2 regions of the Megamonas sp. Calf98-2 genome follow, and region 1 is predicted to be linked to the other one. Evidence: riboswitches for the same ligand, from Rfam matches in the RefSeq annotation. Region 1 holds a riboswitch; the other holds the start of a gene.
The links. Region 1 has a riboswitch for cobalamin ahead of BMX03_RS05085 (MotA/TolQ/ExbB proton channel family protein). Riboswitches for the same ligand answer to the same signal wherever they lie in the genome.

Region 1 (8,266 bases):
TCTTCGGTATCTTGAATAATTCTATTCCATTCTGTTTCATTCCAAAAACGATAATCCGGCGCAGTAATTGGATAGCCATCTTTGCCATTTCTATGATTATACCAAATACGTAGGTTTTCTGTATCACTAAAATCTTTATCTATGCGTATATTAGCGCCTTCTTCTTTAAATTCTGTACCCCTATAAGTATAATTTCCCCCAGTAAGACCATCTTTATATTTTGTATCGCCAGACATTTCACGATCCAATGATATAAAATATTTCCATGATTTATCATCACCAGCAGAACCAGAATAAGTTACATTATAATTATGTTTTTTCCATGAACCAGTAGAAAGATCAATAGTTCCTTGATTTTCATCTGCTCCTTTACGAGTAATAATATTAATTACTCCACCTGTAGCATCAGCTCCATAAACTGAAGCGCCAGGACCTTTAATTACTTCAATTTTTTCTACATTATTAATATTTACTACTTGATTTAAATCAACCATCGTTCTAGTCCCACTAGCATTAGAACTACCAAAACGAGTACTAGTAGCATTATCAACACGACGACCATCCACTAAAACAACTACACGAGAATCACCATTAATTGATAAACTATTATTATATGGTGCATAGCCATATTCTCCGCCCCTATATCCAGGGTTTTGAAAAGTCACACCAGGTATACGTTTAATAGCATCTGTTAAATCTTGATAATGACGTTTTTCAATTTCTTCACGAGTAATTACTTTAACATCTCCACCTGTACGATAATAAGACTGTTCTGTAATAGTATTACCAAATTGATCTTTTGTAGCATCCGCTTCTACTACTACAGCATCTAAAGTATATTCATTTAAATTTTCATCAAATGCCGCTTCGGAATATGTTGTCCAATTCATAATACCAAGAGTTACAGCAGCTGCTAGATATTGTTTTTTTAATCTCATTTTTAAACCTGACTTTCTTAATTAATATTTCAAAAATTTACTCCATTTATATAAGAAAAATTATAAATAGCATCTACATTCCAATCAGTCCAATTACCATCAAATTTACCTAAATTAAAAGTAATTCTTTTTTTACTATTTGGTGCTATCTTGCACATAGGCATTTTTTCTGGTTGTCCTACATATTGATAAGAAGTTCCATCATTATTCATAAATGTAATAATAGCTGTGAAATTATTTAATCTAGTAATTTTCAAATCATTTCGTAAATTCTCAAATTCTCCACTCATACATAAATTTTCTCCATCTTTCCATACTTTATAAGTTTTCCATTCTAAAATCATAGTATCTGATGAAGTTTCTGTTGCAAAACTAACTGTTGGAAAAATCATTATCAATAATAAAAAAATAATACATACTTGTCTTTTCAAAAATATCCTCCTCTCTATTTAATTAATTATTATGGTGCTTTATCAAATATTATCATCAAAAATATTCTAATATTTAATAACGAACCAAATAAAAAACCTTTCTGCTTAAAATACAGAAAGGTTTTATTTATAAGTAAAAAATACCTTTTTGCATACAGCAAAAAGGTATAGTTATACATATTCTTCACCATACCGTCTCTCGCAGTAACTTTTATTGGCTACTAAAATTAGGCAGTTCTTCTGGCTCTGCTTCACCGCTCATCTTGCCTTCCCAGTTTCCCAGTGACATATTTAAGACTCGCTCCACATTACAGCTACGGGATAGCACAGGTTTCACACCTGTTTCTCTATTAAGTATTGCTACACCTAACTTTATCTATATTTATCTTTTCATAGATTGTATTTATCTATTACAATTTTGCATTATAAATGATAATATAGTTAATGTCAATAAAAATTTAATCTAATTTTAATCTTTTACCAAATACTATTGTTTTTTTTTATAAAAAATGCTATACTTCTATGCAACAAATGAATAATTCATAATTTAGGTGTACTTTGTACTTAATAGAGAAATCGGTATAAGCCGATGCGGTCCCGCCGCTGTAAGGACGAGCTATATTTCATTTATGTCACTGGGAAACTGGGAAGGCGAAATTATGCAATGACTCCAAGCCAGAAGAACTGCCTATATTATCTTTCCGATTCCTGCGAGTGACATGGATAGGAAAATATATAATATTGCTGAATTTAAATTTATTTTATATATTTATGCCTTCCTTTCTTTTCAGGTTAGGAAGGTATTTTTATTTTTAGGAGGTAATATTTTGTCTGATGTATTAATGTATTTTGAAAAAGGTGGATTAGTAATGTATCCACTACTTATTTGTTCACTAGTTATTATTTTTATTGCTATTGAACGATATCTGTTTTATAAATCTATTGATTCTGGTCATTTATTTACTAAACAATATTGCGATATTCTATCTGGAGAAACGCTAGAAAAAGCTTTTGAATTTGCTAAAACACATAAAGGAGCTTGTGCTAATATTCTAACTCAAGCAAGTCCTTTGCCTACAGTAGAACGTACTGAGGCTTTTATGGAAATGAAGGGTAATATTGTAATGTCTCGTTTACGTGAAAAATTAAGTTATTTAAGTGTAATTACCACATTAGCTCCACTTTTAGGACTTTTAGGAACTATTGTTGGTATGATTACCACATTTAGTATTTTTAATATTCAAGCTGGCCAACCAATGGCCATTACAGGTGGTATCGGTGAAGCTCTAATTGCTACAGCTTCTGGTCTTTGTGTGGCAATTTTATCTTTATGTGTTCATTCTTATCTCTCACATAAAATGAACAATATTATCACTAATATGGAACAATGTTTTTCTGCTTTATCTGAGGCTAAAGTCAGAGGTGCTAATAAATGAAATTAAGAAATTATCGTGAGACTAAACAACCTGATTTAAATATCATTCCAATGATTGATATTATGTTTTTTTTATTGGTATTTTTTATGCTTAGTACGATGTACATGGTAGAACAAAAAACTATTCCTGTAAATTTACCACAAGCTACTTCTGCTACTATTGATAACAAAACTAATTTTACGGTAACCCTAAAGGATGATGGTAGTATTTATCTAGAAGACCAACAAACAGATATTCAAACATTATTAATGCAAGCAACTAAAGAGCAAAAAAATAATCCATCATTTGCTATTATTATTCGAGCAGATAAAGATATTAATTATGACAAAGTAGTTTCTTTTATTGATACATTAAAAAAAGCTGGTATCACTCGTTTTGGTTTAGCAACAAATGGAGCGGGTGGTAATTAATGGATGAACAAAAACGAAAGAAAATCAGTATAATTGGTTCATTTTTATTTCACATATTTATATTTCTTTTTATTTCTATCACTGGATTATTAAAATTCACTACTCTACCACAATATGATGAAATTGTGGAAATAACTTCTGTAAGCGGAAGTGGTGGAGGCAGTGCATCAGCGAATATCACAGACTCTACTTATACACCACCTTTAGAGCCTGCGCCAGTAGAGCAAGCTCCTATAACTCCAGATAGTATTTTACAACATTCTGACATAGCTACCACTAATGTAACTTATGAACAAATTCAAGAATTACAAGAAAAAGTGGAAAAACATGAAATAAGCACAGAGGAAGCAGTAATTGCTCCACCAATAAATAATAATGTTGAACATTCTAATCATCATAATGGTAATAATGCTACTATAAATACTAATGATGATACAGGTTCTGGTAATGGAACTGGTACAGACTCTGGCTCTAGTGAAGGAACAGGTGATGGTGAAAGTTCTGGATCAGGCAGTGGTTCTGGTGTAGGAGATAGCGATGATAATGTTTACAGTAACCCTGCAATTCCTCCCAGAATAGTAAAAAGTCCTACTCCAAAGTATCCTATTAAAGAACGCAATAATAAAATTGAAGGCGTATCCATAGTACGTTTTCTTATTGGTAAAGATGGTAGTATAGAATCTGCTGAAATAATTTCTTCTTCAGGAAGTTCTGCACTTGATGAAGCTGCTTTAAATACAGCATATAAATGGCAATTTTTACCAGCTAAAAATACTAACGGACAAGATGTTAGATGTTATGCTACTCAACCATTTACATTTCAATTAAAATAAAATATCTATATAAAAAAATAGACTAAATTCTGCACTATACAGAATTTAGTCTTAATTAATAAATAAATTAATACAACTAAAAATTTAATAATTATATATTTTTTTTATTTAATGCCGATTTTAATAAACTTTGAATAATTGAATTCGCCTGTTCTACAGAAGATTTCTTTCTCCCTAAAGAGTAATTCATCAAAAATTGTTGATAATCCAAAGAAGTAATATCTTTTAGTCTCTTTTGACCAAAATAATATTTACCAATATTTATATTATTAATAACTATAGGCAAATCTAATTTTCTTATCTGTAAACGATATTCTTTTAACCATTTATCTGCATATTCATTAAAAGTAATATTACTATTTACAATATTATTTGATTTATTTTTATTATAATCTTTTACCTTAAACATGAAATTATTCAAATTTGCCATAATATCACCATACCTTTAAATATTAAAGCCATTAGTTCGGAAAACTGAACTTTATAGATATTTTATCATAGATAAAATACTTTTTCAAATGAGAAATCTATTTTAATATGCACAATATTTTATTTAAAACCTTGACTTGAAGTTCACTCCAAGTAGTATAACAATATATAGAAAAATATTTATTTGGAGGTAATAATATGTCTACATTAAAAAATTTAGCGATTCTTTAATTTTTCCATTAGGAGATAAATTACCAGAACAATTCAGTAAATTTTTTATTGGTCAAGCTCATTTGAATATGCTTACTACTACAGGTGTTTCTATTGGTAACGTTACTTTTGAACCTGCTTGTCGCAACAATTGGCATATTCATCATAAAGGCGGTCAAATATTATTAGTAACAGCTGGCGAAGGATATTATCAAGAATGGGGAAAACCTGCTCAAAAATTAAAAGCTGGTGATGTTGTCAATATTCCTGCAGAAGTAAAACATTGGCATGGTGCTACAAAAGATAGTTTCTTTTCTCATTTAGCTATTGAAGTTCCTGCTGTTGGTGGCTCTAATGAATGGCTTGAACCTGTAACTGATGAAGAATATTTGCAATTAAAATAATAAAAATTCCAGATAAAATTAAATTTATAAACCAGAAACTGCATTTTTAAAATTAACCTAATATAATTTTAGAAGTGCAGTTTTTATTATCTACTCTAAAGAAATTTAAACTTTTAATATCTATATATTTAATATATGTAATTAATTCTTTTTTCTTACTCTTTAGAAAAAACCTTAAGTATTGACACTATATATTATAATATAGAACTTGAGAATAACCTTTACAAAATATTGCTTATTCTCTAATCTAAATATAGTGGTGCATAATCAAAGTTTAATATTAAAGGAGTAGCAAATATGCAAACTAAATTAACTAATATTTTACAAACTCAATTTAATAAAACAATTGAAGATTGTACAAATGAAGAATTGTATACTGGATTATTAATGCTAGTAAAAAATTTAAGCAATGACAGAAAACCAACTTCAACCCCTCGTAAACTTTATTATATTTCTGCTGAATTTTTAATAGGTAAATTATTATCTAACAACCTAATAAATTTAGGTATTTATGATGAAATAAAAACATTACTTGCTGATAATGGCAAAAAATTAAATGATATAGAAGAAATTGAACTCGAACCATCTTTAGGTAATGGTGGTCTTGGAAGACTTGCTGCTTGTTTCTTAGACTCTATTGCAACTTTAAATTTATCTGGCGATGGTGTAGGTTTAAATTACCATTTTGGTTTATTCAAACAAAAATTTGAAAATCATCTTCAAAAAGAAGAAAAAAATCCATGGATTACAGATAAATCTTGGTTAAATGATACCAATATTGGTTTTGATGTTGAATTTAATGGTTTTACTGTTCATTCTAAATTATATGATATTGATGTATTAGGCTATCAAAAAGGCTTAAATAAATTACATCTTTTCGATATTGACACTATTGACGAAACTATCGTCAATGATGGTATTTCTTTTGACCAAAAAGACATTCATAAAAATTTAACTTTATTCCTCTATCCTGATGATAGTACTAAAGAAGGTCAAATGCTTCGTATCTATCAACAGTATTTCATGGTAAGCAACGCTGCACAATTAATCTTGATGGAAGAAAAAGCTAAAGGACATGATTTACATGAACTTTATAAATACGTATGTATCCAAATCAATGATACTCATCCATCTATGGTAATTCCTGAATTAATCAATCGCTTAGTTTTAGAAGGTATCGATTTACATGAAGCTATTGATATCGTATTCAAAACATGTGCATACACAAACCATACTATCTTGGCTGAAGCACTTGAAAAATGGCATCTTGAAGATTTAAAACAAGTAGTACCTCAACTCATTCCTACTATTCAAGAATTAAATGCTATTGCTAAATCTCGCAGTGATAATAAAGCTGTACAAATCATTGATGAACATAACCTTGTGCATATGGCTCATATGGATATTCATTTTGGCTATAGTATCAATGGTGTTGCTTCCTTGCATACTGAAATTCTCAAAAATAGCGAATTAAAAGCTTTCTATGAATTATACCCAGAAAAATTCAACAACAAAACAAATGGTATCACTTTCCGCCGTTGGTTATTGCACTGCAACAATGAATTAAGTCAATATATCACATCTTTAATTGGTGATGAATACAAAACTGATGCTACAAAATTAAAAGATTTATTGATATTTGTTGATGATGAAACTGTTTTAAATAAACTCTTAACTATTAAACAAAATCGTAAACAGGATTTATGCAACTATTTAAATAAAACAATGCATTTGACTTTAAATCCAAATAGCATTTTTGATATTCAAATTAAACGTTTACATGAATATAAACGTCAACAAATGAATTTACTCTACATCATTCAACTTCTTCAAAAAATCCGCAGTGGTTATGTTCCTTCTACACCTATTACTTTCATTTTTGGCGCTAAAGCTGCACCAGCTTATATCATTGCTAAAGACATAATTCATGCTATCTTATGTCTTCAAGATATTATCGCTAAAGACCCTGTAGCTTCTAAATATATTCAAGTAGTAATGGTAGAAAACTACAACGTAACTAACGCTGAAAAACTCATTCCTGCTTGCGATTTCTCCGAACAGATTTCTCTTGCAAGTAAAGAAGCTAGTGGTACTGGTAATATGAAATTCATGCTCAATGGTGCTATTACAATCGGTACTGAAGACGGTGCTAATGTAGAAATTCATGAACTTGTTGGTGATGACAATATCTATATTTTCGGTGAAAGTAGTGATGATGTTATCGCTCATTACAACAACAATGATTATGATGCAGGAAAATACTATAATAATGATGAAATCATTAAAAATGCAGTAGACTTCTTAATTTCTGAAGAAATGACTTCTATTGGACAGACAGAAAATCTCCACCGTTTACATCACGAATTAATTTCTAAAGATTGGTTCATGAGTTTATTAGATTTAAAAGCTTATATTCAAACAAAAGACCAAGCATATAATGATTACGAAGACCGTTTAGCTTGGGCTAAAAAATCTTTAATCAATATAGCTAACGCTGGTTACTTCTCCAGTGACCGCACAATCGCTGAATATAACCATGACATTTGGCACTTAGACAAATAAGTTTAAACAAACTTAATGATTTAATTCTATAAAAAATACCTAATGAGCTATGTATAAAGCAAAATTTATCACATAAACTCATTAGGTATTTTTTTATTCTATATCTTTTTCACTGATTACCATAATTTTATTATCTTTTAATAATTTAGCAAACAATCCATTTCCTTCTACTAATGTATGGGAAAAAGTTCCATCATAAATTGTTTTACTGCCACATGTTGGACTATTCGCCTTCAATATAGCCAAATCTATATTTTTATCTTTTAATTTTTTCCATGCCATATCTACACCATGAAGAAAAATCTCCGTCATATCCTCATTATCCTGCGTTATGACTTTATTATCTTTTATTTCTACAGGCTTTCTAGGAATACTAAGTCCTGTCAATATTTCTGGGCAAATTTTATATACTTCTTTATCTTTTAGCAAATGCTCTATTTCTTCATTATAATTATTTTTGCCATTATATTTACAATTATCACCTAAAAGACAAGCACTTACTGCAATCTTTGAACTTAAATATATTTTTAATTTATTTACGATTTTTTCATCAGCTGTAAGCCAATTTACACTATCTAATTCATCTTTTGTCAGCCACTTTGCCTCATCATGT
Region 2 (8,266 bases), on a different contig from region 1:
CAAAATCGGATTCAATGAAGAAGGAAATAAACAAATTTTTATATTTTTATAGATTTTTGGCAACGGTCTTTTCATGGACTTATTGATGCAAGGTGTAGAGTATTTTCATAAGGGCGGATTAGTAATGTATATATTATTAATATGCTCAATTTTTATTATCACTATTGGTGTAGAACGCTTATTATATTTTATGAAAGCTGATTCAGGAAGAGCTTTTGCACAAAATTTTTATAAATTGATGATTAATAATAAAATTGAAGAGGCTAGAAATTTAGCACAAAATAGCAAGGGGGATTTAGCTTTTTTAGTCGATTTTGCTTTCAATAAAATGCAAAATAAAAATATCAATTTGATGATGTTGTTGGAAGTTCAATCAGGGATAAGTATTTCTAAATTTAGAGAAAGACTTTATTATTTAAATGTAATTGTTACTATGGCTCCTTTATTAGGTTTATTGGGGACAATAATTGGTATGATTTCAGCTTTTAGCGTATTTAATTTAGAAGAAGGTCAAGCTATTGCTATCACTGGGGGTGTAGGTGAAGCATTAATCGCAACAGCTACAGGACTTTGTGTAGCTATTGTTTCTTTGGCTATTCATGCATATTTTGTGCAGAGAATAGATCGTATCGTAACTGATATGGAACAGGCTTTTTCACTAATTGAAGGTTATATAACTAGAGGTGAATAACAATGCGTTTAAAAGATAGAAGAGCGTTTTCTAAGCCTGAAGTCATGATTATACCAATGATTGATATTATGTTTTTCTTATTGGTATTTTTTATGCTCAGCACGCTATACATGGTGGATTTAAAAACTATTCCTGTAAATATGCCTAAAGTGCAAAATGCCCAAAGTCAAACAAATGTTAATTATTTAGTCACGATGAAAGCTGATGGCACTTTGTATTTAGAAAATAAATTGATAGATGAAGATACATTACTTCAAGGTGCAAAAGAAAAATATGAAGAAAATAATAATTTTGCTGTAGTAATTCGTGCTGATGAAAATGTAGATTATGGAAAAATTATGGCATTATTAGATAAATTTAAAGCTGTGGGGATAACTAAATTTGGTTTGGCTACAGAGACTATGGTAGATGAACATAAATAATGTCTTGACAGATATACTCTTAAGTGTTATCGTAAAAATGAAATTATTTTTCTAACAATTTTATATTTATTGAGTGGAATAGGTGCCCCTTTTGGGCTTAATAGAGAAAGCAGTAAAAGCTGCTACGGTCCCGCCGCTGTGAAAGTGAGCAACTTCAAATTTATGTCACTGAGATATTTCTTGGGAAGGCTTGAAGAAGCGATGAACTTGAGTCAGAAGAACTACCTATTTGTCAATCACCGTTATGACCTGCGAGAGATAGGTAGGAGATTTATTATAGTAAACACTATCTCTACAAGAATATTTATTTTGTAGAGATTTTTTTTATCTATAAGCCATAATATTCTCATGGAAATAAGTGATACTCAATAATGACTTTATAATCGAATAGATGAAGTATTTAATATTTATTTAAATATCAAATTTAGGACATTATAAATAAATTAAGAGAGGAACGATATTATGAAATCTAATTGGAAAAAAATGTTAATCGCATCTATGGCATGTGTAGCTTTAACAGGAGTATCTGCAACATCTTTTGCAGCAGGATATAGTTTAAATCCAGAAGTAAAAACAGCAACTCCTGCACTTTTACAAGCTTCTGAAATCGGTGTACGTACATATAATACAACTGATGCAGAACTTCAAAAAGCTCCAAATAAAGATGCTATTGTAGTAATGAGCTTTGGTACAACATACAAAGATACTCGTGCAAAAACAATTGAAGCTACTGTAGAAGAAATTCAAAAAGCACATCCAAATACAAAAGTTGTATTAGCATTTACTTCTCATATTATTATTGACCGTGTAAAAGCAAATGAAGGTATTACTATTCCTACACCAGAAGAAGCATTGGCACAACTAAAAGCTGAAGGCTATAATCGTATAGCACTTACTTCCTTAGATGTTATTCCTGGTATGGAATATGCTTATAAAACAGCTGTATATGATATCTATAAAACACAATTCAAAAAAATGACTATTGGTACACCTCTTATGTATTGGATGGGTCAAGAAGGTCAAAGAGATGACGTTGAAGCAGTAATGCAAGCAATTGGTTCTCAAATGCCAAAATTAGGTAAAAAAGATGCAGTATTAGTGATGGCACATGGTACACCAGATCCATCTAATGCTTATTATTCTGTAATGCAAGATCGTTTAAATAAACTTTATGATGGTAAAGTAATGATTTATACAGTTGAAGGCTGGCCATCTCTTGAAGATATTATTCCTCAATTAAAAGCAAAAGGTATCAATCATGTTACAATGATGCCTCTTATGATGGTTGCAGGTGATCATGCAAATAATGATATGGCTGGTGCAGAAGAAGATTCTCATAAATCCATCTTAGAAAAAGAAGGTATTAAAGTAGACGCATACATTCATGGTCTTGGTGAAAACCAAAACGTTCGTCAATTATTTGTAGATAGAGCAAATGAAGCATGGAACGCTCTTGAAGCAGAAAAATAATAGATTTTGAATAAATCCTGTATGCTTGACGCTTTTATATGCCAAGTGTAAAATAAATAAGAGCATTATTTTATTAAGTAATTTAGTTTCTACTAAAATATGCAAAATGTAATACAGTAAGGTATGTGGCAAATTTTGTCACATACCTTTTTATGCAGGAGGATTTTTAATCATGGCAGGAACTTTTTATGGTATTGGTGTAGGTCCTGGAGACCCAGAATTATTGACAATGAAAGCTATTAAAGCTATTGAAAAAGCTGATGTACTCATTGCACCAAAAACAGAAAAAAAAGATGGTAGCGTAGCTTTAAGCATAGCTAAACCTTATTTAAAAGATGATATTGAAATTGTATATCAAGTTTTTCCAATGGTAGTTAATTTTGAAACTACTGATGCATGGCAGAAAAATAAAGAAGAGATTTTAGCTTTATTACAAGCTGGAAAAAATGTAGTATTTTTAACATTAGGCGATCCAATGTTTTACAGTACATATATTTATGTATATCGTCTTTTAGCAAAAGAAAAAGATATAAATATTGAAACTATCCCAGGTGTGCCAGCATTTTGTGCGATTGGTAGTAAATTAGGTTATCCTTTAGTTGAAGGCAATGATATCATCAGTGTAATTCCAGCAACTGCTGATAAAGAAACTATTGATAAAGCTTTAGCTGTTTCTAATAATGTGGTAATGATGAAAGTTTATAAAAATTATCCTGAAGTAGTAGATGCTTTAGCTGAAAATGATATGGTGGATAATGCTGTACTTGTAAGCCGTTGTGGTCTTCCAGATGAAGAAATTATAAATGATTTACAAGCTCAAAAAGATAAAAAATTAAATTATTTATCAACTATTTTGACTAGAAGGAGTAAAGGTATTTAATTGCCTTAGATAATGTTACTATGAAAAAATTAAATGGTTTGTTTTGTATATTAGCTTTAGTAATATGTTTTTCAGTAATATTAGTTGGTTGTGGTAGTCAAACAGAGGAAAAAAATGCTTCGAGTGGAACTGATAGTTATTTAACTATTACAGATGATGCTGATAGACAAGTAGTTTTGACGAAAAAACCAGAAAGAATAGTACCATTATCAGCATCTTTTTTAGAGCCACTTCATGCTGTTGATGGAAAAATAGTGGCTAGGGTATCAGCAAAAACAGGTATTCCCAAAGAAGATGAAAATCTACCACAAGTAGGAAATGTCTATAATATTAATATTGAGAAAGTAATAGAAGCTCAACCAGATTTAGTAATTGCTTATAAGGGTATGAATGATAAATTTGTATCTACATTTGAAGAAAATGGTATTCCTGTAGTTGTTCTTGAAATGCGTACGTATGACCAAGTAAAACATACTGTAGATGTTTTAGGACAGATTGCAGGAAATACCGATAAAGCCAAAACTTTGATACAAGATATGGATAATAAAATAGCAGAAATAAAAGCCAAATTGCCAAATGAACATAAACGTATAGCGATACTACATAGTACAGCTCAAAATGTAACTGTACAATTAGAAGGTAGTATTGCAGGTTCAACGGCAGAGATTTTGGAATTTGAAAATATTGCTAAGGGATTGACTCCACTAGAAAGCAATCCAACTTCTGCGCCATATAGTTTGGAAACATTAGTATCAGCAAATCCAGATGTTATCTTTGTTACAAGTATGGGAAAACTAGAAACTATAAAGAAATCTATGATGGAGAATGTAGAAAATAATCCAGCATGGCAGACTCTTCCAGCAGTAAAAGAAAAGAAAGTATATTTCTTGCCACAGGAATTATTTTTACTAAGTCCAGGCATTCATTATCCAGAAGCGGTTGAAGCTATGGCTAAGCTTGTTTATCCAGATAAATTTAATTGATGGTGAATTGATATGACTATGCAAAAACAAGAAGTTTTACAAACCACAAAATTTGGCATAGCGATTAATAAATGGCGAATACTAATGATGATAGTATTCGCCATTTTAGCTTGCTCGGGCATTATATGCAGTATAATAAGTGGAGCAGTAGCTATTCCAATAAGTGAATTGAAAAATATTTTTATCGATGGTGTAAATAGTCCTCATCAGCAGATTTTATATAATATTAGATTGCCAAGAACGATAGTAGCAGGATTAGTAGGCATGAATTTGGCTATGGCAGGAGCTATTTTACAAGCTGTGATGAAAAATCCTTTAGCTGATCCACATATCATAGGGATTTCTTCTGGGGCAGGGCTTACAGGTATTTTAGTGATTGTATTATTTCCTGCTATGGAATATCTAATAACGCCTATAGCTTTTGTTGGTGCTATGATTGCAGCTATTTGCATTTATTTATTGGCATGGAAAAATGGTATAAGACCGTTGCGTATTATTTTAGCAGGGGTGGCAGTATCAGCATTTTTAGGTGCAGGTATTTCCGCTATTTTAGTTTTATATAGTGATAGAATACATGGTGCTTTGATGTGGATGGTAGGGGGCTTATCGGCTCGTTCATGGCCACATGTAGATATTATTTGGCCTTATGCTTTAATTGGATTTATTTTAGCAATGCTGGGTTCACGCCATTTGAATATTTTGCAATTGGGTGATGATATAGCAAAGGCTTTAGGAGTTAATGTAGAATTAACACGCATTTATTTGACTGCTATAGGAGCATTATTGGCAGCAAGTGCTGTATCTGTAGCTGGTTTATTAGGTTTTGTAGGACTTATAGTGCCACATACAGCTCGTTTGATTGTAGGTTCAGATTATCGCTACTTGATACCTTCGTCGGCACTTTTGGGAATAGCTGTAGTTACTTATAGTGATACTTTCGCCCGTGTAGCTTTTGCTCCACTGGAATTGCCTGTGGGAATTTTCATGGCGATATTAGGAGCTCCATTCTTTTTATTTTTACTTAGAAAGGAGCTTTGATATGGTTAATTTAAAAGTATCTGATTTAATGATAAAAATATATGATAAATTGATTTTAGATGGAATTAATATTGATTTTAAAGCTGAAAAAAAGACATCTATCATAGGGCCAAACGGTTGTGGTAAATCGACTTTATTAAAAGCTATCTCAGGATTAAATCGTCAATATAAAGGCGAAATCTTGATTGATGGAGAAAATATTTTGCATTTATCCAGAAAAAATCTAGCGAAGAAAATGGCAATATTACCACAGGGAGCGACAACACCAACAGATTTAACGGTAAAAGAGCTTGTGAGTTATGGCAGATTTCCTTATCGCTCCATGTTTAAATCATTGAATAGTAGAAAAGAGCAAGCGGTTATTGAAGAAGCAATGGAAAAAACACATATTACATCTTTTTCTCATCGCTTAGTCAGCACTTTATCTGGCGGTGAAAGACAGCGTACATGGATTGCAATGGCACTTGCTCAACAGCCAAAGATTTTATTATTAGATGAGCCAACTACTTATTTAGATATTGCTCATCAAATAGAAGTCATGCAGATAGTAGATGAATTGAATAAACGCGAAAAAATGACAGTGATTATGGTCTTACACGATATAAATCATGCTCGTATGTATGCTGATGATATAGTTATCTTGAAAGATAAACATGTATTTGAGCAAGGTGAGCCAAATACTGTACTTGATGTAGAAAATTTAGCTAAAGTATTTGGTGTGAATGCTAAGATGTATCAAAACTGTCAAAATCCAGAAGATAAAATAATTTTTCCAGTATCTTTAGTTAAAAATTAATATAATAAGGGGAATAAATATGCTTGAAATAAAATCCCTAAAGAAAAATTTTGTTTCTAAAAATAAACAAGGTAAAAATATAGAAAAAACGGCTGTAAGAGATTTAAATTTGACGATTGATGAAGGTGAAATCTTTGGACTTTTAGGGCCAAATGGAGCAGGTAAGACGACAACTATTCGCATGCTTACCATGCTTACAAAGCCTACAGCTGGAGAAATTTTATATAAGGGAAAAGATATATTCAGCGACGAATTAAATGTAAAAAAATATATAGGAGTAGTACCGCAACATATAAATTTTGATCAGGATTTGACTGTTTGGGAAAATATGGAATTGCATGGAAGATTGCATCACATTCCCAAAAGTGAGCGCCATGCTCGCATTGAAGAATTATTAAATTATGTAGAGCTTCAAGATAGAGTTAATGATAAAGTAAAAAGTTTATCTGGTGGTATGAAAAGGCGTTTATTGATTGTGCGAGCTTTGATGCATAATCCTAAAATCTTATTTTTAGATGAGCCAACGGTGGCTTTAGACCCACAGGTGCGCCGACGTATTTGGGATTTAATACGTCGATTGCCAAAAGATGGTGTTACTGTAGTTTTGACTACACATTACATTGAAGAAGCAGAAAATCTATGTAATAGAGTGGCTATTTTAAATAAAGGTAGTTTAATAAAATTGGATACGCCAAAGGCTCTTTGTGAGCAAATTGGCAAATATGTTGTAGAATGGGATAGCGAAGAGTCTAGAGAGTATAAATTTTTTAATTCTCGTAAAGAATGTGCTGATTTTGCTGGAACTTTAGATGTAGCGACAACTATACGTCATTCCAATTTAGAAGATGTCTTCGTAGAATTGACAGGAAGGACGGTGAGCTGATTATGCTATATGATATTTGGACTGTTTTTTGGCGAGACTGGGTAGTATTGAAACATCGCATGATAAAATTCATCTTAAGCCGTATGGTGGCACCTATTTTATATATGGTGGCTTTTGGCTGGGGTTTAGGTAGAAGTATTAATACAGGGACTGGTTCATATTTAGATTTTTTAGTTCCAGGGATTTTGGCTTTAAATTCTATGAATATAGCTTTTAATAGTTTGACTCCTGTACATGCAGAGCGTATATACCATAAATCTTTAGAGGAATATTTAGTATCACCTATTCGACCAATAGCTTTTGTAGCAGGAAAGATTTTAGCTGCTGTGCTTCGTGGTATGATTTCTTCGGCTATTATCGTTGTTTTAGCTTATTTATTTGGTGCGAAATTTGCGATTACGCCATTATTTATAATTGTATTGATTATAAATTGTATTATCTTTGCTGAAATTGGCTTTTCAGCAGCAATGATAGTACAGACTTTTGAAGATATGGCAAGATTTAATACGTATATTTTATTGCCGATGTCATTTTTATGTGGCACATTTTTCTCTACGGATAAATTGCCATTATTACTGCATTATTTTATTGAAGCTTTGCCACTGACACATACATCAACTTTGTTGCGTGCTATCACACATAATCAAGAGATTTCTATATTGTCTATTGGTATTTTATGTTTATATATGGTTGTATTATTTATTATTTGCAATCGCATTTTAGGTAAGATAAAAAATTAAAAAATGCACTCCAATAGGAAAACTTTCCTTGGAGTGCATTTTTGTTTAAATTTAAAATTCAATACCTTTTTGGGCTTTGATGCCTTCTTTATAAGGGTGTTTGATTTCTTTCATTTCCGTTACTAAATTAGCCTTTTGAATGATTTCTTCTTTGGCATTTCGTCCTGTCATAACGAGATGTAAATCAGCAGGTTTTTCGGCGATTAAATCTAAGACATCTTTTAAATTGACTAAATCAAAATCAATAGCATAATTTATTTCATCTAAGATAATCATATCCCATTTATTGCTTATCATTTCCATTTTTGCTTCTTGAAGTGCTTTTTTAGCAGCTTCTTGATGGATTTTTATATCTGTATTGCC

Region 2: another riboswitch for cobalamin. It lies ahead of BMX03_RS02325 (sirohydrochlorin cobaltochelatase); the one in region 1 lies ahead of BMX03_RS05085 (MotA/TolQ/ExbB proton channel family protein).

The regions. Positions count from the first base shown of each region.
Region 1 covers NZ_FOCY01000012.1:46,445-54,710, reverse strand. Annotated here, with positions in the region: gene BMX03_RS05095 (TonB-dependent receptor) at 1-938, opposite strand, end outside; gene BMX03_RS05090 (hypothetical protein) at 968-1,369, opposite strand; cobalamin riboswitch at 1,582-1,754, opposite strand; cobalamin riboswitch at 1,902-2,076, shown strand; gene BMX03_RS05085 (MotA/TolQ/ExbB proton channel family protein) at 2,197-2,805, shown strand; gene BMX03_RS05080 (ExbD/TolR family protein) at 2,802-3,215, shown strand; gene BMX03_RS05075 (energy transducer TonB) at 3,215-4,048, shown strand; gene BMX03_RS05070 (hypothetical protein) at 4,140-4,478, opposite strand; gene BMX03_RS05065 (cupin domain-containing protein) at 4,777-5,091, shown strand; gene BMX03_RS05060 (glycogen/starch/alpha-glucan phosphorylase) at 5,389-7,653, shown strand; gene BMX03_RS05055 (2-thiouracil desulfurase family protein) at 7,747-8,266, opposite strand, start outside.
Region 2 covers NZ_FOCY01000005.1:89-8,354, forward strand. Annotated here, with positions in the region: gene BMX03_RS02315 (MotA/TolQ/ExbB proton channel family protein) at 74-691, shown strand; gene BMX03_RS02320 (ExbD/TolR family protein) at 694-1,113, shown strand; cobalamin riboswitch at 1,177-1,357, shown strand; gene BMX03_RS02325 (sirohydrochlorin cobaltochelatase) at 1,576-2,583, shown strand; gene cobI (precorrin-2 C(20)-methyltransferase) at 2,756-3,463, shown strand; gene BMX03_RS02335 (ABC transporter substrate-binding protein) at 3,484-4,446, shown strand; gene BMX03_RS02340 (FecCD family ABC transporter permease) at 4,459-5,484, shown strand; gene BMX03_RS02345 (ABC transporter ATP-binding protein) at 5,486-6,280, shown strand; gene BMX03_RS02350 (ABC transporter ATP-binding protein) at 6,300-7,163, shown strand; gene BMX03_RS02355 (ABC transporter permease) at 7,166-7,903, shown strand; gene cobO (cob(I)yrinic acid a,c-diamide adenosyltransferase) at 7,955-8,266, opposite strand, start outside.